DNA from 3 places in the Streptomyces sp. NPDC004658 genome. Region 2 is predicted to be linked to each of the others. Evidence: riboswitches for the same ligand, from Rfam matches in the RefSeq annotation. Region 2 holds a riboswitch; each other region holds the start of a gene.

Region 1 (7,288 bases), on a different contig from region 2:
CTGCACAGCCCCGTCCCCTTCCGCGACCGCGACGACGAGCTGGCCCGGCTGCGGCACTGGTGCGAGGACGAGACCGATCCGCACCCGATCATGCTGCTCGCCGGTGACCGCGGCGTCGGCAGATCACGGCTGGCGCTGGAACTCGTGCGGGCGCTCGGCGATTCGTGGACCGCCGGGCGGTTGCTGCGCGGCCACCGGCAACTGTTCCCGGCGTTACGCGACCGGGCCAGGCCGGCGCTGGTCGTGGTGGACGATGCCGACCTGCGCTCCGACGTCGACAGCCATCTGCACTCGGTGGTCCGCGCGGACGTCGTCCCGCTGCTACTGGAGTTCGGTGCGCGTGCACACGACACGACGCCGGTGCGCCTGCTCTTCGTCGTCCAGCACGCCGAACGCTTCCGTGCCGTGGTCGGCGAGGAACTGAACTACTCCCAAGGCGACCCCGACGTGCTCCGCTTCCTCGCCGACGCGCCCGTATTGAATCTCGCGCCACCGGTGCTCGGCCAGGCCGTTCTGGCCGAGCGCCACGCGGAGGCAGTGGCCGCCTTCACCGCGGCCCTCTCAGACGCCGCGGGCACCGGGCGGGCGGACGACACCGAGGCGGCTCACGCCGGTTCCTCCCTGGGCACCGTGCCCGTCCGGCCCGAGCGGACTCCCCTCCAGACCCCCCTCGATCTGCACGCCCAGGCCCTCGTCACCGCGCTGACCGGTGAGCCGGTGCGCGCAGTCCCCCGGCGCTTCGAGGAAGTCGCCGGTGTCCTCTTCGAACGGGAGCGCCGGCGCTGGCGGCGCAGCGCCGCGTCGTTCACCGGACCGGGCGTTCCCGCGCTGCCCCGGCTGCCCGACCACCCCGGCCTGCCGGAACGCGTCATGCTGACCCTGCTGTTGACGGGTCATCGGGAATACGTCAGCGCCGCACACGCCCTCGAACGGCTCCCCGAGTTCGCGGGACTGGAGGAGGAGCAGATCTGGTCCGCGGCATACGCCTGGGTGACCTGGGCGCTCGCGCTGCACGGCGGGACGCACCCGGCCACCCGCATGGCGGAACCCTGGATCGGACCGGAGACCTTCACCCACTGGTTCCTGACAACACGGCTGCGCACCGAGCCGGACCTGTTCGACCGCCTGTGGCCGGGACTGGACGCACATCGCTCCGAGCACCTGGCGGGCCTGCTCTGCCGGGCCTGCGAGGACTTCCCCGCGGCGGGCGAGATCCTGCAACGGTACGTCGCGAGCCACCCGTCGGCACACGGCTACCACGCCGTGCGCGGCGCCAGGGTGCTCGCCCGTCCCGAGCGGGTGGACCTCTGGATCGCCGAGGGTCTGCGCAAGCCGGAGCCTGGGTCCCGCCCCGCCCTCAGCGCCCCGGTTTCCCGCGACATGTACAACCTGGCACGACAGGCCCTGCCCGAGCTGGTGCCACGGTCCCACGCCGTGCTGATCCGCGCGTACCAACGCGCCCGCCGGGCCGAGGACAAGCAGGAGCGACAGCGCCGGAGGGAACTGCGGCGCCGGGGGCGCGGTTCGCGCACCTGACCGCGCTGCGGCCGTGGACTTCCGGGTACAGGACGACTCGGACGCCTTCTTCCACCTGGTCTCGTACAGGCCCCTGGTGGTCACACGCTCACCCGCGCCAGGGCGTCGGCCAGGAGCGCGGTGACGTCGGCGCCGTGCGGGTCGGCGTAGCTGTCGTGGTGGGCGACAAGACGGGCAGTGCGTCGAGCGGTGTTCAGCCTGCGGTGAGCCGGCGGGCCTCCAGGCGGAGGCCGTGGCAGACCTGCCGCCCATGGTCGTCGCCCGGCCTGGTTCCGGTCAGGATGGCGGGGCGGCCAGGACGGCCTTGGCAGCCAGCCGGAGATTCCTGATCATTGGATTCGGGTCGCCCTTGCGGCTGACCAGGACGACCTGGCTGGAGGGAGCACCCTCGATCGGGACGGTTACGAGGTCGGGACGCAGCGAGCTGCGCCGATCGCCGACCGGTAGGACGGCGATCGCCCTGCCACTCGCGACGAGTTCGAGCTTGTCCTCGTAGCTCTCGATCGGCGGCACGCCGGCCCCGAGGATCCGGTAGGACGTCCAGTCCGCGGTCTCGAACGCGCACGGGGCCGCCTCTTCGTCGGCCAGTTCTTCCGCGGTCACCGACGCGCGGTCGGCCCAGGGATGGCCGCGGGGGATCACGAGCATCCGGGGTTCCTCGTACAGGGGAGTCGTGGACACGTTGTCGGCTGTGAGCGGCAGCGGGGTTCGCGCGATCAGGGCGTCGACGCGCTTGTCGGACAGTGCGCCGACGTCGCGGCAGCGCAGATGCCGGGTGGCGATCTCGGCGTCCGGGTGACGGTGGCGTAGTTCCCGTACGGCGGCGGTGATCACCAGGTCTTCGACGTAGCCGATGGTGATGCGTTCGGTCTGGGCTTGTTCACGGACGGCTAGTTCGGCCTGGCGGGCGGCCTGCAGCAGGGCTTGGGCCCGAGGGAGGAATGTCTGGCCGGCCGGAGTGAGCCGGGTTCCCTGGGGTGTGCGGTCCAGCAGTCGTGTGCCGAGATATTTCTCGAGCCGTTGGATCTGGCGGCTCAGCGCCGGCTGGGCCACGTGCAGGTCGGCGGCGGCCCGGCCGAAATGCTGGTGCGCCGCCACCACGGTGAAGTAGCGCACCAGCCGCAGTTCCAGGTCCTGTCCGAGATCGTTCACCGTTCCAGGGTACGCGTCATGCCGTTTCGGAATGACGGGTTGCCGAAGGGGTCTTGGACGGCCATGCCGTCCGGGGCCTTGACTGAAGGAGCAACGTTTCCCTGAGAAAGCGACAGGCGCGATGAAGGCGATCCAGTTCCACGAGGCGGGCGGCCCGGAAGTTCTGCGGTACGACGAGGTGCCGGTTCCCGAGATCGGTCCGGGCGAGGTGCTCGTGCGGGTGCACGCGGTGGGCATCAACCCGCCGGACTGGTACCTGCGTGAGGGGATGAAGGTCATGCCGGCCGAGATGAGGCCGGTGCTGGAGTTCCCTCTCATCCCCGGAACGGACATGTCGGGCGTGGTCGTGGCGGTCGCTCCGGACGTGTCCGGGTTCGCCGTCGGTGACGAGGTCTTCGGCATGCTGCGGTTCCCGGGATTCGACGGCCGGACGTACGCCGAGTACGTGGCCGCGCCGGCTTCCGACCTGGCTCACAAGCCGGCCGGTCTCGACCACGTTGAGGCGGCCGGGGCGCCGATGGCCGTGCTGACGGCCTGGCAGTACCTGGTCGACCTCGGCCACGACGTGCCGTCTCCGTTCACCGGCCAGGTGCACCAGCCGGTGCCGATCACGCCAGGGATGACCGTGCTGGTCAACGGGGCCGCTGGTGGAGTGGGTCACTTCGCGGTGCAGCTGGCGAAGTGGAAGGGGGCACACGTCATCGCGGTGGCCTCGGGGCGGCACCAGCAGTTCCTGCGCAAGCTCGGCACGGATGAGTTCATCGACTACACCACGACCCAGGTCACGGACGTGGTCAGCGGCGTCGACCTGGTGATCGACACCGTCGGTGGCCCGGACAGTTCACGTTTCCTGACCGTGCTCAAGCGCGGCGGCACCATGCTTCCGGTGTTCTTCGCCCAGTACGATCCGGAGGAGACGGCGCGTCTTGGCATCACCGTCTCGAACATTCAGGTGCGTTCCAACGGCCCCCAGCTCGCCGAGATCGGGCGCCTGTTCGACGAAGGCAAGCTCCAGGTCGGGGTGGACAGCACCTACCCGCTGTCCGAAGCGGCCAGCGCACACACGCGAGCCGCGCAGGGCCACATCCAGGGCAAGATCGTGCTGACGGTGGTCTCGTGATCGCCGACCTCCAGCAGGCGGTGGCGCACTACGCCCATGCCCTGGACGAGCTGAATGCGGCCGAGCTGGAAGCGGTCCTGACCGAGGACACCACCTGGACCTTCACGATGCCCGGACAGGGGGTGCCCGGCTCGGTCGCCGGACGCGCGGCGGTGCTCGACTTCATCCGTGACGGGCACACGGCCCGGACCGGAAGGGTGCGGCACCACCTGGGCAACGTCGTGGTCACGACGACGGGCGCCGCCACCACCGAGGTGCGGGGGTGCGCGATCGGGTTCGGCGACCCGGGTTCTTGATCCGCCAGCTCTGTGCGATTCCCAGCCCGGGTGAAGCGCTCGAGTGGCCTGAGCACCCAACTGAGCGGCGCGAAGGCCCGCACTCCGCCGCCAGGGCTCCTGAAGGAGGGCGCTGTACTCGTTGGGGTGCTGCTCTCGCATGATGCTCATGACACCCTGGCCAACGGGAGCAACAGGGCGCAGAACGCCTTGGCCTGGGGCCGTCAGCCGGTCACCGCTCGGTCAAAGGCACGTGACAGCGTGTCCAGTGGACGCTCCAGTCGCCATCGAGCGGGGTGTAGCCGGCCTCCCGCACCCGTTCCGTCGCTTGCTCCAGGTGGCTCCGCAGTTCTTCGAGACTGCCGCTGCCCAGCTCCTTGCCGTCGGCATCCAACTCCAGCTGGAGGTACATGACGTGGTCCTCTCCCCGGTGCTCCGCAGAGAACTCGACGGTGTAGCCGTGGCTGCCCCGGCTGTAGATGCACACATAGTGCCGCGTGATCTCGTCCGGATCGAAGCCGTACTCTTCGAACACTTCAAGGGTCTCGTACGGCGGGTCCGTGACGTCGCACGAGCTGCTCCACCACTGGATCTGCCAGAGGCCGTCCGGGGTCCATCCCTCCGTTTCCAGCCTTGCCTGGGCGAGTTCGGTGAGGGTGGTGAGCGCTTCGAACCAATCTCCGTCGGTGTCCGAGGTGATGTCCCCGCCCAGGTGATGGGCTGACTCCCGTCCCGTTCCTTCGGTGAGGTCGTCCACGACCGTCAGAACACAGCCCGTGTCCTGCTGGTACTCCACCTTCGCGTACCGCCGCTTGGCTTCCTCGTCTCCCCGGCGGTTGCCGGGCATGCCGGCAACCGTCCGAGGATCCGTCCCGTCGGCCTCCTCACCTTCCGCAGACACCGGGCCCGGCTCCTGCGGACCCGCAGGCGCGCGCCGACGAGGATTGAGGCAGACCGACTCCAACCGGGCTTTCCCGATACGACCGCTGATCAGCGACCCTGGAACACGATCCTCCTGGTTGACAGCACGTGCCTGAAGGGATCGGCCCGCGCTGCGGTAGAAGACGACGTCGAATCCGCGGTCGAGCCACTGGTCGAAGACTTCGTCAGTCCCTGGCCGGCCGGAGCCGCTCGCCTCGGCCGTGCGGAACAGCGCACGGGCAGCATCGAGGCCGATGGTCACCAGACCTGCGCGGCCCGGCTCTGCGACGGCAGACATGGCGGGTTCGGATGCCCGCTCAGGCTTCTGGGTCTGCCGCTCCATCGGCACTTCGGGGATCGCGTCGGAAACGGGCACAGGCGATCAACCTTCCGGAGCCGATGGACCCCGGTAGTGCACTTCCGCACCCCGGTGATCTGCGGTTTCCAACGCACCGCGCGCTGGGCTGGTCGTCACCCGGGGCATCCGCGGCGAACGGTGGATGTCGGCCTGCAAGCCGGGACTTGACGCTGGAACTCGTAACCGGGCGCGAAGCTAACACCCATTCCGGATCTGCACAACGTGATCCACAACGCTTTGCCACACGACCAGTGCTGTGGCATTGTTCCGCTCGGTCACAGCGCCGATCGCGCCGAGGACCGGCTCCCACGAACCTGTGGGAGCGAGCACCGATCTCCCTGCCGGTGGGTAAGGGGGTCCTTCGTCCACAGGAGGCCCTCGTGCAGGTCACTGACGCTGCGACCACACCACCGAACTCGGAACTCTACCGGCGCACGGTCGTCGATATCCGATTCCAGGGCCGAATGGTACGGATCGATCCGCGTCCGCGAGGCACGGCCGAGGGCCCTTTCCCTGAACTCCCGGGACCTGCTGGCACCGCCGCCCCCCTCGTCGTCACGGCGTCCGACCCTTGCGCCCGCCCCGTCCTCGCCGAGGACAACGCCGGCACCCAGGCGCGGCTACTCGACGAGTTCGACCGGCGAGGGCTCGGGTGGTGGCCCGCAGCGGGAGGCGATGCGCACGGCACGCACATCGAGCAGAGCGTCGCCATCGCGGGTCCGAGCGACTCGGCGGCGCGTGAACCGGGGCGGTGCTCCGGCCAGGACGCGGTCTTCGCCCGAGCCCCCGGCGCCCGGTGTCTGATGTCCTGCGACGGCGGCGCGACGGACATAGGCGTGGTCCTCGTGCATGACGCTGTTGGGACCATCCCCGCGGGTACCAGGAGCAGGCGAAGGGCGCCTGGGAGCTCCCACGCACCCTCTACGGCACCTCCGCCCGCCGGGCCGGAGACAGCGCAGGTCAGTCCGCCCGTCTGAGCAGCGCCCGCGCCATCTAAGGACAGCGCACGTCCATCGCTGCGTGATTCATGCGCATCCCCCTGCGTGCGGGCCGTCCGACTCGACATCCGAGTCCGGCGGTCCCTGCCGCACCCGAACAGCAACCACCTCGAGCCAGGAGGGGCCCCATGGCCACGAACCGACAGATGAGCCGCGCCGACTTCGAAACCATCTCCGCGGCCATCGCTGAATCCGACGACCAGGACTTCCACGCCCGCCGAACCATCGCCTTCAACCTCGCCGACGCCCTGACCAGCACCGCGGACCGCTTCGACCCCGTGCTCTGGCTGCGCCAGTGCAAAGTCGGGCCGCTCTCCCCGGCCGACGTGGCCGGTTGGACTAAGCGCCTGGAACTGCGCGTGATCTCCATCGGCAGGCGGCGCCGCAACAGCCTCACCATGGGCTACACCCAGACCGAGCAGTACATCGACGCCGACGACAACCCCCTGGACGAGCGCAAGTAGGGACCATCCCCGTGGGTGCTGGCAGTGGTGCCGGCCGTGGGGGTGCGTTCGCGGCCGAGCAACTCGGTGTCGAGGTGCCCGCCAGTGCGACCCGGTCCACGCCGGTTTGAGGTGTCGCTGCGGGACACGACTGTGCCCCGGATCGCGGGGTGGTCCGGGGCACAGCGGCCGGTCTGCCTGCGACGGCGGAGCGCGGAGATTGTGCTTCAGCTCTTGGAGCCGCCAGGGCCTAACCCTCCGGCCCGACGCACAGTGGGTCGCGGTCTACCCGAGCGCTGGAACGCTGGAGCTGTGTCCCGTGCGCCGGAATCGGCCCGCAGGCGCCCTGAAGTCGCGGGTCACCAATACGACGGCGAGCGATGACGGCACCCGCACCGATCGGAAACGTCCGTCAGTGGGTCGCCGTCACCCGGCGGCCGATGACACGGCACGGCCGGGACTACAGCGGACCGGGAGGGGCTCGG
Region 2 (7,288 bases):
CCCGGACGATCCCGAAGTCGATGACCCGGGGCCCGTCCGGGCCCAGCAGGATGTTCGACGGCTTCAGGTCGCGGTGGACCAGCCCCTTGGCGTGGATGGCCGCCAGCGCCTCGCCGAGCGCGCCGGCGAGGATGCCGACCGCGGCCCGCGGCAGCGCACCGTGGTCCAGGACGGCGTCCCGCAGGTTCGGTCCGGAGACGAACTCCGTGGCCATCCAGGGCCGTTCGGCCTCGGTGTCGGCGTCCACGACCCGTGCGGTGTACGTGTCCGCGCCGCCGACGGTCTGGGCGGCGCGGACCTCGTGGCGGAAGCGGGCGCGGAAGGTGCGGTCCTCGGCGTGCTCGGCCCGTACGACCTTCACCGCGAGCCGCAGTCCGGTGCGGGACTCGGCGAGGTAGACCTCGCCCATGCCGCCCGCGCCCAGTCTGTGCGTGGTGGTGTACGGGCCGATGTGGCGAGGGTCTGTGGCGCGCAGCGGCTGCACTGACGGGCTCCCCCTGTCCGACGTGGTGTCAAGGGGAGGTTATAGCGCCGTCAGACCGCCGGCACGCAGCGGCCGTCCTCCGTGCGGTACTGCCACTTCGCGCCTTCCGCCACCAGCTCCCTGACGGCGTTCACGAAGCGCTCCACGTGCTCGTCCGGCGTGCCCGCGCCGAAGCTCACGCGGATGGCGTTGAGGGACTTCTCGCCGGGGGCGGCCTCGGGGGCACCGCACTCGCCCTGGCTCTGCGGGTCGCTGCCGAGCAGGGTGCGGACCAGCGGGTGGGCGCAGAACAGGCCGTCGCGGACACCGATGCCGTACTCGGCGGAGAGCGCGGCGGCGAAGTGGGAGCTGTTCCAGCCCTCGACGACGAAGGAGATCACGCCGACGCGCGGGGCGTCGTCGCCGAAGAGGGACAGCACCTTCACCTCGGGAACGGCGGCCAGGCCCTCGCGGACCTTGGCGATCAGGTGCCGCTCGCGGGCGACGAGGGTGTCCCAGCCGGCCTCGGTGAGGGCCTTGCAGGCGGAGGCGATGGCGTAGGCGCCGATGACGTTCGGGGAGCCGGCCTCGTGCCGGGCGGCGGTCTCGTGCCACTCGACGGCCACGCCGCCGTCCTCGCGCCGGGTGACCTTGCGGCTGGCGCCGCCGCCCGCGAGGTACGGGTCGGCCGCCTGGAGCCAGTCGGCGCGGCCGGCCAGGACACCGGAGCCGAAGGGGGCGTACAGCTTGTGGCCGGAGAAGGCGACCCAGTCGACGTCCAGGTCGCGCAGGTCCACCGGGTGGTGCGGGGCCAGCTGGGCGGCGTCCAGGACGATGCGGGCGCCGTGGGCGTGCGCGGCGGCGGCCAGTTCGCGCACCGGCCACAGCTCGCCGGTGACGTTGGAGGCGCCGGTGACGCAGACCAGGGCCGGGCCGTGCGGGTCGCGGTCGGCGAGGGCCCGCTCCAGGGTCTCCACGGCCTGCCGCGGGGTGCGCGGGGCGTTGAGGTAGGTGACCCGCGCGTCCTGCCAGGGCAGCAGGGAGGCGTGGTGCTCCGTCTCGAAGACGAAGACCTGGCAGTCGGCCGGGACCGCCCGGGCCAGCAGGTTCAGGGAGTCGGTGGTGGAACGGGTGAAGATCACCTGGTCGGCGGGGCGGCAGCCGAGGAAGTCGGCGACGGTCCGGCGGGCGTTCTCGAACAGGTCGGTGGAGAGCTGGGAGAGGTAGCCGGCGCCGCGGTGCACACTGCCGTAGTACGGCGCGTACGCGGCGACGTCGTCCCAGACGCGCTGGAGGGCGGGGGCGCTGGCCGCGTAGTCCAGGGCGGCGTAGGTGACTTCGCCGCCGGTGACCAGCGGGACGGTGACATCTCGCCCGAGAACGGGCAGAGGGGTGCAAACGGTCTGGTCGGCGGCAGCGGTGGAGACAGACATGGCGGAACTCCCGTGACAGGAATGCGAGAAAGGCAGAAAGGGACTGCGAAGGGGTGTGCGGAGGCGGGGCTCTGCGGCCCTAACGCATTCGCTTGCTCACGGAAGACTCCCTCGAACGACCAGGACCCCTGGTTGGCGAGGGGTCCGCGCTTGCCGTAGGCCTTGCTGCCGTACGACCTGGTCTTCACCCGGGGCACCCCGCCACGGACGGAGGGTTGCCGGACAGTCGGCCGGGGCCTCATGACTGTCACTCATGACCTGGTACAGGAACGTACGTGAGTGATCGTCGTCCCGCAACCCGTGTCCGGATCGCGGGACGACTCCCGAGGGTGTCAGGCGTTGCTGACGGCCACCCAGCGGTCCAGGGTGCGCTTGGCCGCGCCCGAGTCGATCGACTCCGCGGCTCGCGCCATGCCCGCGCGGATCTGCTCGGTGAGCGGCGCGTCCGCCGGCTCCAGGGCCACCAGCGCCGCCGCCGAGTTCAGCAGGACGGCGTCCCGTACGGCCCCCTTCTCGCCGTCCAGCAGCCGCCGGGCGACCTCGGCGTTGTAGGAGGCGTCGGCACCGCGCAGGGCGTCCACGGGGACGAGGTCGATGCCGACGTCCCGGGGGTCGAAGACCTCTTCCGTGACCTTGCCGTCCCGGACCACCCAGACCCGGGAGGGGGCGGTGACGGTCAGCTCGTCCAGGCCGTCGTCGCCCCGGAAGACCAGCGCGGAGTTGCCGCGCTCGGCGAGGACACCGGCGACGATCGGCGCCATGCGGGGATCCGCGACACCGACGGCCTGCGACCGCACCTGCGCGGGGTTGGTCAGCGGGCCCAGCACGTTGAAGGTGGTGCGGATGCCCAACTGGCCGCGGGCCGCGGCGACATGGCGCAGCGACGGGTGGAACCGCACCGCGAAGCAGATGGTGATGCCGGCCTCTTCGGCCACCTCAGCCACCCGCTGCGGGGTCAGGTTGAGGTTGATCCCCAGCTTCTCCAGGACGTCGGAGGAGCCGGAGGCGGAGGACGCGGCGCGGTTGCCGTGCTTGACGACCTTCGCGCCCGCGCCCGCGACGACGATCGAGGACATGGTGGAGATGTTCACCGTCTTGGCGCCGTCGCCGCCGGTGCCGACGATGTCGACGGCCGGCCCGGGCACCTCGATGACGTTGGCGTGCGCGTACATCGTCCGGACCAGTCCGGTGATCTCCTGGACCGTCTCGCCCTTGGCGCGCAGGGCCACCATGAACCCGGCGATCTGCGCGTCGGTCGCCTCCCCGCGCATGATCAGGTCCATCGCCCACGCGGTGTCGTCGGCGGACAGGTCCCGGCCCTCCAGCAGACCGTTCAGCAGGGCGGGCCAGGAGCGGCCCGCCGCGGTGTCGCCTCCAGCGGGGGTCACAGCGCTCATCAGCCGCTCCTTGAACAGGTTCCTGCTACGTCGTACACCACCCTATCCAGCCGGACGGAAGGGCGAGGGGCCCCGTCCGCAACCCGGACGGGGCCCCTCGGTGTGGCGTGGCGACGCGGGGATCAGTGGTGGCCGTGGCCGCTCGTGATCTCCTTGTACTCCTCGACGGTCGGCTTCGGGATCTGGTTGTCCTCGCCGAAGTAGGCGGTGGACAGCTTCGCCCGCAGCTTCTGCGAGGCAGGGATCTTGCGCTCGACCCCGTTCTCGTCGACCGTCGGACCGATCTCGGCCGGCTGGTACTGCTCGTGCGCGGTGAGCGTGTGCAGCTGCTCCTGGCTGAGCGGCTCGTGCACCTCGATGAACTCACCGTGCGGCAGCCGCTTGATGATGCCGGTCTCGCGGCCGTGCAGCACCTTGTCGCGGTCGCGGCGCTGGAGGCCCAGGCAGATCCGCTTGGTGGCGATGAACGCGATGACCGGAGCCACGAAGTAGGCGATCCGCACGAACCAGGTGACCGCGTTGATCGACAGGTGGAAATGCGTGGCGAAGATGTCGTTGCCGCCACCGATCAGCATCACGAAGTACACGGTCAGCCAGGCGACACCGAACGCCGTACGGGTCGGCGCGTTGCGCGGGCGGTCCAGGATGTGGTGCTCGCGCTTGTCGCCGGTGACCCAGGCCTCGATGAACGGGTACACCGCGATCGCGCCCAGGATCACGCCGAACAGCACCAGCGGGATGAACACGCCGAGGACGAGCGTGTGGCCCCAGAAGTTGATCTCCCAGCCCGGCATGGCGCGGATCAGGCCCTCGGCCATGCCCATGTACCAGTCCGGCTGGGCGCCGGTGGACACCTGGTCCGGCCGGTAGGGGCCGATGGCCCAGATCGGGTTGATCTGCGCGATGGCGGCGAGGGCCGCGAGCACGCCGAAGACCAGGAAGAAGAAGCCGCCGGCCTTCGCCATGTACACCGGCAGCAGCGGCATGCCGACGACGTTCTTGTTCGTCTTGCCGGGGCCCGCGAACTGCGTGTGCTTGTGGTAGAAGACCAGGATCAGGTGGCCCACCACCAGGCCGAGCATGATGCCCGGCAGCAGCAGGATGTGGATCGAGTAGAAGCGGGCCACGAAGTCGCCGCCCGGGAACTCCCCGCCGAAGAGGAAGAACGAGATGTACGTGCCGACGATCGGCACGGACAGGATCGCGCCCTCCATGAAGCGGACACCGGTGCCGGAGAGCAGGTCGTCCGGGAGCGAGTAACCGGTGAAGCCGGTGAACATGCCCAGGACGAGCAGCAGGAAGCCGAACAGCCAGTTGATCTCACGCGGCTTGCGGAACGCGCCGGTGAAGAACACGCGCATCATGTGCACGAACATGCCGGCGATGAAGACGACGGCGCCCCAGTGGTGGATCTGCCGGACGAGCAGACCACCGCGCACATCGAAGGAGATGTGCAGGGTCGAGCTGAACGCCTCGGACATCAGCTGTCCCTGGAGCGGGACGTAGGAGCCGTGGTACTCCACCTCGTTCATCGACGGGTGGAAGAACAGCGTCAGGTAGACACCCGTCAGGATGATGATGATGAAGCTGTAGAGGCAGACCTCACCCAACATGAACGACCAGTGGTCGGGGAAGATCTTGCGCATGTTGGCCTTGGCCAGGGAGTAGATCCCGAGCCGGCCGTCGGCCCAGTCGGCGAGACGCTCGCCGGCCGGTGCCTGCCCGCGCGAGCGGGAGGTCTCGTTCGCTGAAGTACTCATCCGCGCTCCCAGAATGCAGGACCGACGGGCTCCTCGAAGTCGCCGAGCGCCTGGAGGTAACCCTCACTGTCCACGCCGATGCGCAGCTGCGGCAGGGCGTGGCCGGCGGGACCGAAGATCACTCGGGCACCGTCGGAGAGGTCGAAGGTGGACTGGTGGCACGGGCACAGCACGTGGTGCGTCTGCTGCTCGTACAGGGAGATCGGGCAGCCGACGTGGGTGCAGATCTTCGAGTACGCGACGATGCCCTCGTGCGACCACTCCAGCTCGCGCTTGTCCTTGATGTTGCCCGGCTGGAGCCGGACGATCATCAGGGCGGCCTTGGCGATCTCCGTCTGGAACTCCTCGGAGTGCTCCTCCAGGCCGTCCGGCTTGGCGAAGGTGAGCGAGCCGACGGCGACGTCCTCAGGACGCAGCGGCTGGTTCGTGTTCATGTTGACCAGGCGCTTGCCCTTGGCCCACATGGTGTGGCGCAGCTTGGTCCCCGGCGCCGGGCCGAGACCGCCGAGCAGCATGACGCCGGAGAGCGGCACCAGGGCCAGCGCGCCGAACATCGTGTTGCGGATCAGCTTGCGGCGGCCGAGCGCCGACTCCTTGGCACCCTGGCGGAAGTCCGCGTGGACCTTCTCCCGGACCTCGGGGGAGGCCTCGATCGGGTGACGGTCGTCGGCGACCTCCACGTCGGACATCAGGGTGCGGGCCCAGTGGACCGCGCCCGCGCCGATGCAGAACAGCGCCACACCGAGGGTCAGGCCCAGCGCGAAGTTCAGCGCGTTGATGTGCCCGATCGGGAAGACGAAGATCTGCTTGTCGTGCGGGATGGCCAGGTAAGCGACGATGAAGCCGATGGTGGCCAGCATCGACACCGTGAACAGCAGGGCGACGTTGCGCTCGGACCGCTTGGCGGCCCGCTCGTCGATGTCCTGGATCCGGTGCTCGTGCGGGGGAAGCCCCGGGTCCGCGAACGGGTTCTCCTCGTCCGCGATCCCTACCGCGCCGTGCGCGTGGTCCTGCTCAGCGGGCAGGTTCTCTTCTGGAATGTCTTGGCTACTCATGACTTCTTGGCCTTTGCGGTCCGAGCGGCGACCCAGACGGCGACCACGATGAGCGTGCCCAGGCCGAAGATCCAGCCGAACAGACCCTCACTGACCGGCCCGAGGCCGCCCAGCTCCAGACCACCCGGGTTCTCGGTCTTGTCGCCGTCGACCGCGTTCAGGTACGCGATGATGTCCTTCTTGTTCTTCTCCGACAGCGTGGTGTCGGGGAAGGACGGCATGTTCTGCGGGCCCGTCTGCATGGCCTCGTAGATGTGCTTCGGAGCGACACCCTCCAGGCTCGGCGCGAACTTGCCCTTGGTCAGGGCGCCGCCCTTGCCGGTGAAGTTGTGGCACTGCGCGCAGTTGGTGCGGAACAGCTCACCGCCCTTGGCGATGTCCGCGCCCTCGGGGCCGTACTGCTCCTTCGTGGGCACGGTCGGGCCGGCGCCCAGCGAGGCGACGTACGCGGCGAGCTGGTCGATCTGGGCCTGCGTGTAGATGTTCTTCTTGCGCGGGATCTGGGCGCCCTGCGAGGTGGCGGCGGGCATACGGCCGGTGCCGACCTGGAAGTCGACGGCCGCGGCGCCCACGCCGACGAGGCTCGGGCCGTCGGAGGAGCCCTGGCCACCGGTGCCGTGGCAGCTGGCGCAGCCGACCTCGTAGAGCTTCTTGCCCTCCTTGATGGTCAGGGACTGGGAGGTTTCATCGGCCTGCGCCTTGCCCGCGGGCGCGAACGCGGCGTACAGCCCCCCAGTGGCCGCCAGCGCGAGGAGTAGGACGACGACCGCCGCCAGCGGATGGCGTCGTCGTGCGGAGAGCTTTTTCACGGATTACCCCGGTGTCAGGATCTTCTGCGTCGGTGCTTCTGGATGTGCGGGAGCGGTCCCGGCTACTTGATCAGGTAGATCGTGGCGAAGAGGCCGATCCAGACGACATCGACGAAGTGCCAGTAGTAGGACACGACGATGGCGGCGGTCGCCTGCTCGTGGGTGAACCTCTTGGCCATGTAGGTGCGGCCGAGGACCAGCAGGAAGGCGATGAGGCCGCCCGTCACGTGCAGGCCGTGGAAGCCGGTGGTCAGGTAGAACACCGAGCCGTACGGGTCGGAGGACAGCGAGATGCCGTCCTTCTTCACCAGCTCCGTGTACTCGTAGATCTGACCGCCGATGAAGATCGCACCCATGATGAAGGTGAGGAT
Region 3 (7,288 bases), on a different contig from region 2:
GCAGACCGCGTTCGGCCTCGGTGATCAGGTCGGTCCAGTAGCCGGCGGTGAACAGGTCGCGGGGGCGTGCGACCGGCTCGCGCCAGGACGCCGGGTGCCATCCGGTGCCGTCCAGGGCGACGGCGAGGTGCAGGGGTGCGGAGGGAGCTGAGGACACGTCGGTGCCTTCCTTGATGTCCGATGTCCGTACGGGGCCACCGGCCCGCGGGGCCGGCGGCGGCCGGGGCGGGCGGCGCGGGCCCCGGGCGGGCGTGGCGGGAGGAGCCCCTGGCCGGGGCGAGGGCCGGGGCGAGGGCCGGGGAGAGGTCAGGGGCGACAGAGCGCGGCGGACACGCGCTGGAGGTCTATGTGCGGCCGGGAGTGCAGCCGGACGGACCGGTACGGGTGCGGGGCGCGCGGCGGGCGTGCCTGCGGGGGCACTCGGGTCACGGCCGTCACCTCCGTCCGTCGGGCGTGGCGGGCCGGGCCGGCGTCCGCCCGGTGGATCCCGTCGTGACGTCCAACGTCCGCCCGGCGCCGGTTGTTCCCGGGCTGCGCAGGTGCACGATGCGGGAGCGGCGGCGCAGGGTGAAACCGAGCGACTCGTAGAGCCGGATCGCGGACGTGTTGCCGGCCGCGGCGTGCAGGAACGGGGTGTCCCCGCGTTCCCGGACGCCGGCCGCGACCGCGCGCACCAGCCGGGTGGCCAGTCCCCGGCCGCGGTAGGCGGGGTCGGTGCACACGGCGCTGATCTCGGTCCAGCCGGGCAGCCGCAGCCTCTCCCCCGCCATGGCGACGAGCCGGCCCCGGTGCCGGATGCCGAGGTAGGTGCCCATCTCGACGGTCCGTCCCAGGAACGGGCCCGGCCGGGTGCGGGCCACCAGATCGAGGATCTCGGGGACGTCGCCGGCTCCCAACCGCACCGCCTCGGGAGCCGGTTCGGCCCGCAGAGCGGTGTCCACGAGCTGGACGCCGATGCCCTCGCCGAGCACCTCCCAGCCGTCCGGAACCCGCTCGACCGGCTTGACCCGCACCGGGTGTCCCGGACCGACGAGGGTGTGCAGGTCGGCCCAGGCCGCCGGGTCCGCCGGGTCGGCGAGCGCCGCGAAGGCGTAGGTCTCCGGCCGGTAGCGGGCCGCGCGGCCGTACCGGTCGGCGAGCGGGGCGTGCGGGCCGGTGAGGGCGGCCCACACGGCGTTGTCCAGGACGGCGGTGCCGGGCAGGGGCGGGGCCGTGCCGGTGCGGACGCCGGTCGGGTGAGCCACGGGAGCGACGCCCTCTTTCGACTCCATATCGACAGATCGATGAATCGTCAGGAGTTGTCCAGCGGCAGACCGGGCGGGTTGACCTCCGACTTCGCCACGGACTCGTTCGAGAGGCCGTAGGCGGCCAGCCACTTGCCGTACTGCCCGTGCTCGATCAGGTAGTTGAGGGCGTCGGCGAGCGGCTCGGCGAGCCCGCTGTCCTTCTTGGCGGTGGCGGCGATCAGGCCCTGGAGCGTCTCGCCTGCGCCGGAGAAGCTGCCGGCGTTGCGGGTGGCGTTGGGCGTGTTCGCGGTCTGCCGGGCCCGGTAGGCGACCGCGGGGTTGGGACCGAAGAAGGCGTCGATCTTGCCGCTGCTCAGGGCCAGGTTGGTGGCGTTCTGGTCCGGGAAGTACTTGACGGTGAGCTTCTTGCCCTCCTTGGCGAGCTTGGCCTTCCACTCCAGGAGGATCTTCTCCTGGTTGGTGCCGGCGCCCACGCTGACCGTCTTGCCGGCGAGGTTCTCGTAGTCGCCGTCGAAGTTCCAGGGGTTCTTCTTCAGCACCTCGAAGGCCAGGTTGTCCTTGCGGTAGGAGGCGAACTCGTACTTCCTCTTGCGTTCCTCGGTGACGGTGACGTTGGAGAAGGCCACGTCGACCTTGCCGCTGTCGACGCCGACGAAGAGGTTCTCCCAGGTGGAGTTCCTGATCTCGGGCTTCAGGCCCAGGACCGCGGCGACCAGGCGGCCGAGGTCGGGCTCGGAGCCGGTGAGGGTCTTCTGGTCGCTGCCCACGAAGTTCAGGGGGGCGGAGCCCGACGGCAGGGCGCCGACGCCGATGACGAGCTTGCCGCTCCTGCGCACGGAGGCCGGCAGTTCGGCGCTGATGGACTTCACTTCGGAGACCTTCAGCGCGGTCTCCTTGGCGGCTCCGTTGGACAGCCGTCCCACGGTCACCGTGCCGGTGGTGTCGGTCTTGGTGACGGCCTCGCTGTCGCCCCCGCAGGCGGCGAGCCCGGTGGCGAGGGCGGTGACGGCGGTCGCCGCGGAGATGCCGCGGATCAGGGCGCGACGGGAGAGGTGGGTAGGCATGGCGTGACTGTCCTTGTCTCGCTGATGAGGGTGGGTGTGTGGTGTGGGGGTGGGCTGGGTGCCGTGGGGGGCGGTGGTCGTGGAGGATCCGGGCGGCAGGGCCGGGGCGGCCTGCCCGGGTGGGCGGCGCGGAGCGGCCCGCGGGGGTCCGGTCAGAGCACCTTGCCGAGGAATTCCCGGGTCCGTGCGTGCCGGGGCCGGTCGAGCACCTCGCCGGGCGGCCCCTGCTCGACGATCCGGCCGCCGTCGATGAAGACGACCCGGTCGGCGACCTCGCGGGCGAAGCCGATCTCGTGGCTCACGATGACGAGGGTGGTGCCGCCGCTCGCCAGGTCCTTGATGACGGCCAGCACCTCGCCGACGAGTTCGGGGTCGAGTGCGGAGGTCGGCTCGTCGAAGAGGATGATCCCGGGCCGCAGGGCGAGGGCGCGGGCGATGGCGACGCGCTGCTGCTGACCACCGGACAACTGCCGGGGGTAGGCGCCGGTCTTGTCGCCGAGGCCGACGCGGTCGAGGAGTTCGAAGGCGAGTTCCTGGGCCGCCACCCTGCTCAGCCTGCCGGTGGCGGCGGGGGCCGCGGCGACGTTCTCCAGGACGGTCAGGTGCGGGAAGAGGTTGAAGTTCTGGAAGACGAAGCCGATCCGGCTGCGCTGGGCGAGGATGGCGCGCTCGCTGAGTTCCTTGAGCCGGCCCCCGTGCCGCTTCACCCCGATCAGCTCGCCGTCCACGCTGACGTGGCCGGTCTCGGGCTTCTCCAGGTGGTTGAGGACCCTGAGCAGCGTGGACTTGCCGGAGCCGGACGGGCCGAGGATCACCGTGACCTCGCCGGGGCGGACGGTCAGGTCGATGCCGTCGAGTACGTGGTGGGAGCCGTACCACTTGTGGACGCCGTGCACTTCGAGCGCGGCGGGCGCGGTCTTCGGGAGGGTCTGCGCGGTGGTCATACGGCGGCCTCCCGGCGCAGCCGGGCCCGCAGGCCGGCCAGTCCGGCCCGGGCTTTCTGCAAGGGGGTCGGCGGCAGGGTGCGGGTGGCACCCCGGGCGTAGTACCGCTCGACGTAGAACTGGACGACGGACACGGCGCTGGTGAGGATCAGGTACCAGACGGTGGCGACCATCAGCAGCGGCACCACGTCACCGGGGTAGGTGCTGCCCATCGACTGCACCGCGCCGAACAGGTCCAGCAGCGACACGTAGAAGACCAGGGACGTGCTCTTGATGAGGCCGATCAGCTGGTTGACGTAGTTCGGCGTGATGGACCTGAGGGCCTGCGGGAAGACGATCCTGCGGAACTGGTAGCCCTGGGGCAGGCCGAGCGCGGCGGCCGCCTCGTGCTGTCCCTGGTCGACGGAGAGGATGCCGCCGCGGACCACCTCGGCCGCGTACGCCGCCTCGTTGAGGCTGAGGCCGATCACGGCGATCGTCATGTCGGTGGCCAGCCGGGACTCGTCGAAGGTGACGAAGGCGGGCCCGAAGGGCACCCCGAGGCTCAACGTCTTGTACAGGGCGCTGAAGTTGTACAGGAAGATCAGTACGACGATGAGCGGTACGGAGCGGAACAGCCAGGTGTAGGTCCAGCTGACCGCGCGCAGCACCGGGCTTCCGGAGAGCCGGGCAAGTGCCAGCAGGATGCCGCCGAGCAGTCCCAGGACGGCGCTGAGCGCGGCGACTTCGAGGGTGACGAGGAGGCCGTCGAGGACGGTGGGGCGCAGGAACCAGTAGCGGAAGCGGTCCCACTGGTAGAAGGGGTTCGTGACCAGTCCGTGCAGGATCTGCGCGACGAGCACGAGGACGACGGCGGTGACGATCCACCGGCCGGGGCGGCGCAGCGGCTGTACTCGCTGCGGTTCCAAGGGCTTTGACGGGGTGTCGGCGGGGGCCGGCGCCTCGGCTAGGGAGACGGCGGCGCCTGGGGCTTCACTCATGGCGGCTCCGGCGGAGTCGGTCACCCCGGGGCCGCGCGGGAGCGGAGGTGGGCCACGACGGCACTGCGGCACGAGGCGGCGCACGGACAGGCGCGGAACCGGGGGCTGGGCGGACAACGGCACATCCGGCGGACGGTGTGCGGCGGGAACGCGGGGCTGGGAGGAGACGTCAGCCCTGACAGCGGGCAGAGCCCGGTGCGGTACACAGTGCGCTGTTCACGCGGAGCAGATCGACGGCGCGGTCGGCGACGAGGAGACCGGCGTACGACGGTACGCAGCCCTGGGGGCGGCTCGCGGCCGTCCTGGGAGCTGCGTACATGGCGTCACCTGTCACTGTTCCGGCCCCGTGGGGCCTCGCGCTTACCGAAAACGTCATCCGGTCCGGTCGTCACCTGGGGCACCCCACCGCGATGCGAGGGTTGCCGGTCAGCGAGCCAGGGCTTGGCGCTGACGCTCATGACCGTTCTGAGCCGTAAGTAAGGCAGTTGACCGTTCGAATGTCAACGGTCGTCCGCCAAGTGGACATCGGCGGCGGGCTCTCACCTGCGAGAAGCGTCGGAAGTGTCTGCCGCGTGGCCTGCCCAGTCCAGGATCTGGACAGCTGCTCCGGCGGCCTCCAGACCCTGGCAGCGGCCGTGGTGGCGGCGGGCGATGCCGTCGAGGTCGAGGTGGCGGCCGAAGGCGGGGCGGGCGGCCAGGCGGCGGGCGTAGGCCCACAGGGAGCGGTGGTCGGCGATGCGGTGCACGGCGGAGGCGTCGAGGTGGCAGCGGTGGACGGTGTCGAGCTGCACGAGCGTGACCCACAGGTCGATGTCGGCGGCGGTGAGCCGGTCGTCGGCCAGGTACTCCTCGCCGCTCAGCCGTCGCTCCAGCCGGCCCAGGGTGTCCAGCAGCACGTCGAGGGCGGCGGCCCGTTCGGCCGGGTCGGCACCGGCGCGTCCGGCGCGCTGGGCGGCCTCCTCGATGCCCTCGGCGCACATCCGCTCGACGGCCTCGATCACGGACTCCAGCCCGGAGGGGTAGAGGCGGTCGTGGCCGCCCGGCCGGAACAGGTCCAGGTCGCGCAGGATGCCGGGGGTGTGGGTGCTGACGATGCGTCCGGACCAGTCGTCGCTGAGCACGGGCGCGAGCGCCGGGCCGGTGTAGTGGTGGGCGCTCGCCTCGTAGAGCGGGCGGAGCGCCGCGTGGCCGCCGCCGGGACAGTCCGGGACGGCGGGCAGGAGGGTGACCGGACAGTGGGCTTCCAGTCCGAGCAGGCTGTGGCCGACGGCGAGGCGCAGCCCGTCGGGGCAGGCGGTCGACAGATGGAGCCGGTAGCGGTGCGGCACGGCGTAGTGGCCGCTGCGCGCGTCCCGGCCGATCCGGCCCCGGAAGACCGGCGCGGTACCGGGGGTGGACGGGACGGCGGCGAGCGGAGTGATGGACATGCGTCTCCCCGGGTGGTGGGTGTGCGGAGGGGCGCGGCCGGCGCGGGCGTGACCGGTCGGTGGAGGCGAAGGGGCGCCCGGCTCAGCGGCGGTGGCTGATCGCGCTGCAGACACGCTGCAGGTCGATGTGGCGGCGGGAGGTGAGCAGGGGAGCGCGCAACGGCGTCCGGCCGGTGTGACCGGTGCCCGTGTCGCGGCGCGTCATGATTCCCTACCTGTTCACTAGGATTCCCTCCCTGGAGTGTCGATCGGGCTCCGTGCGACGTCAAGGGGGCGTCCACGCCTGGGAATCGAGGTCGGCGCCGGGGACTCCTCACCGACAGGAACATGTGACATAGTACTGGCGTGGCGAAGCGACTGACCTGCGACGTCGTGGTCGTCGGGGCCGGAATGGTGGGCGCGGCCTGTGCCCTCTACGCCGCGCGCGCCGGACTCGACGTACGACTGGTGGACCGGGGCCCGGTGGCCGGCGGCACCACCGGAGCCGGCGAGGGCAACCTGCTCGTCTCCGACAAGGAGCCGGGCCCGGAGCTCCGACTGGCGCTGCTGTCCGGCCGGCTGTGGGCGGGCCTGGCGCGCGAACTGGGCACCGCGATCGAGTACGAGCCCAAGGGCGGCCTCGTGGTCGCCCCGACGCCCGGCGCCCTGGCCGCGCTGCGGGACTTCGCCGCGGACCAGCGGGCCGCCGGCGTCACCGCCGTACCGGTCGGCGCGGACCGGCTGCGGGAACTGGAACCGCACCTGGCGCCCGGCATGGCGGGCGCGGTGCACTACCCGCAGGACGCCCAGGTCATGCCCGCGCTGGCCGCCGCACACCTGGTCCGCGCCTCCGGCGCCGCCGTGCACACCGGCCGTACGGTGACCGGGGTGCTGCGCACGGCGCGGGGAGCGGTGTACGGCGTGCGCACCGACCGGGGCGACATCCACGCACCGGCGGTGGTCAACGCGGCCGGCGTCTGGGGCGGCGACCTGGCCTCGCTCGCCGGCGTCCGGCTGCCGGTGCTCCCCCGGCGCGGCTTCGTGCTGGTCACCGAGCCGCTGCCGCGCAGGGTCCGGCACAAGGTGTACGCCGCGGACTACGTGGCCGACGTGGCCAGCGACTCGGCCGCCCTGCGCAGTTCACCGGTCGTGGAGGGCACGGCCGCCGGCCCGGTCCTGATCGGGGCCACCCGGGAGCGGGTCGGCTTCGACCGGTCGTTGTCCTTGACCGCGACGCGGGCGCTCGCCGCCGGGGCGATCGGGCTGTTCCCCTTCCTGGAACGGGTCCGCGCGCTGCGCACGTACGCGGGTTTCCGGCCGTACCTGCCGGACCATCTGCCGGCGATCGGGCCCGATCCGCGGGTTCCCGGCCTGTTCCACGCCTGCGGGCACGAGGGGGCCGGCATCGGACTCGCCCCCGGCACCGGGCAGTTGATCGCGCAGGCGCTCACCGGGAAGACGCCGGAGCTGGATCTCACGCCGTTCCGGCCGGAGCGGTTCGACACCGAGGGAGGCGACGTCCGGTGAATCCGAGGGAGCTGACCCGGGCCCGGCCGGGCCCGGCCTGCACCGTGACCTTCGACGGCCGCCCCTTGGAGGCGCTGCCGGGCCAGACGGTCGCCGCGGCGCTGTGGGCGGCGGGCGTGA

The links. A riboswitch is a leader RNA that binds a small molecule or an ion and turns the genes downstream of it on or off. The one in region 2 is predicted to bind S-adenosylmethionine.
Region 1: linked by a shared signal. The riboswitch ahead of ABZV94_RS18660 (hypothetical protein) and the one ahead of ABZV94_RS23765 (aminotransferase class V-fold PLP-dependent enzyme) in region 2 are both predicted to bind S-adenosylmethionine.
Region 3: linked by a shared signal. The riboswitch ahead of ABZV94_RS33955 (amino acid ABC transporter permease) and the one ahead of ABZV94_RS23765 (aminotransferase class V-fold PLP-dependent enzyme) in region 2 are both predicted to bind S-adenosylmethionine.

Annotation. Positions count from the first base shown of each region.
Region 1 covers NZ_JBEXKG010000047.1:45,318-52,605, forward strand. The annotation lists gene ABZV94_RS18640 (hypothetical protein) at 1-1,536, shown strand, start outside; gene ABZV94_RS18645 (LysR family transcriptional regulator) at 1,813-2,688, opposite strand; gene ABZV94_RS18650 (NADP-dependent oxidoreductase) at 2,810-3,808, shown strand; gene ABZV94_RS18655 (nuclear transport factor 2 family protein) at 3,805-4,104, shown strand; gene ABZV94_RS18660 (hypothetical protein) at 4,316-5,380, opposite strand; SAM riboswitch class IV at 5,437-5,547, opposite strand; gene ABZV94_RS18665 (DUF3293 domain-containing protein) at 5,827-6,339, shown strand; gene ABZV94_RS18670 (hypothetical protein) at 6,489-6,824, shown strand.
Region 2 covers NZ_JBEXKG010000074.1:738-8,025, forward strand. The annotation lists gene ABZV94_RS23760 (protein kinase) at 1-484, opposite strand, end outside; gene ABZV94_RS23765 (aminotransferase class V-fold PLP-dependent enzyme) at 535-1,896, opposite strand; SAM riboswitch class IV at 2,038-2,155, opposite strand; gene trpD (anthranilate phosphoribosyltransferase) at 2,229-3,293, opposite strand; gene ABZV94_RS23775 (cytochrome bc complex cytochrome b subunit) at 3,416-5,053, opposite strand; gene ABZV94_RS23780 (Rieske 2Fe-2S domain-containing protein) at 5,050-6,108, opposite strand; gene ABZV94_RS23785 (c-type cytochrome) at 6,105-6,917, opposite strand; gene ABZV94_RS23790 (heme-copper oxidase subunit III) at 6,980-7,288, opposite strand, start outside.
Region 3 covers NZ_JBEXKG010000158.1:706-7,993, reverse strand. The annotation lists gene ABZV94_RS33980 (LLM class flavin-dependent oxidoreductase) at 1-157, opposite strand, end outside; gene ABZV94_RS33975 (putative leader peptide) at 307-420, opposite strand; gene ABZV94_RS33970 (GNAT family N-acetyltransferase) at 435-1,244, opposite strand; gene ABZV94_RS33965 (ABC transporter substrate-binding protein) at 1,292-2,311, opposite strand; gene ABZV94_RS33960 (amino acid ABC transporter ATP-binding protein) at 2,464-3,255, opposite strand; gene ABZV94_RS33955 (amino acid ABC transporter permease) at 3,252-4,235, opposite strand; SAM riboswitch class IV at 4,587-4,697, opposite strand; gene ABZV94_RS33950 (glutathione S-transferase C-terminal domain-containing protein) at 4,775-5,662, opposite strand; gene ABZV94_RS33945 (putative leader peptide) at 5,745-5,867, opposite strand; gene ABZV94_RS33940 (FAD-binding oxidoreductase) at 6,008-7,168, shown strand; gene ABZV94_RS33935 ((2Fe-2S)-binding protein) at 7,165-7,288, shown strand, end outside.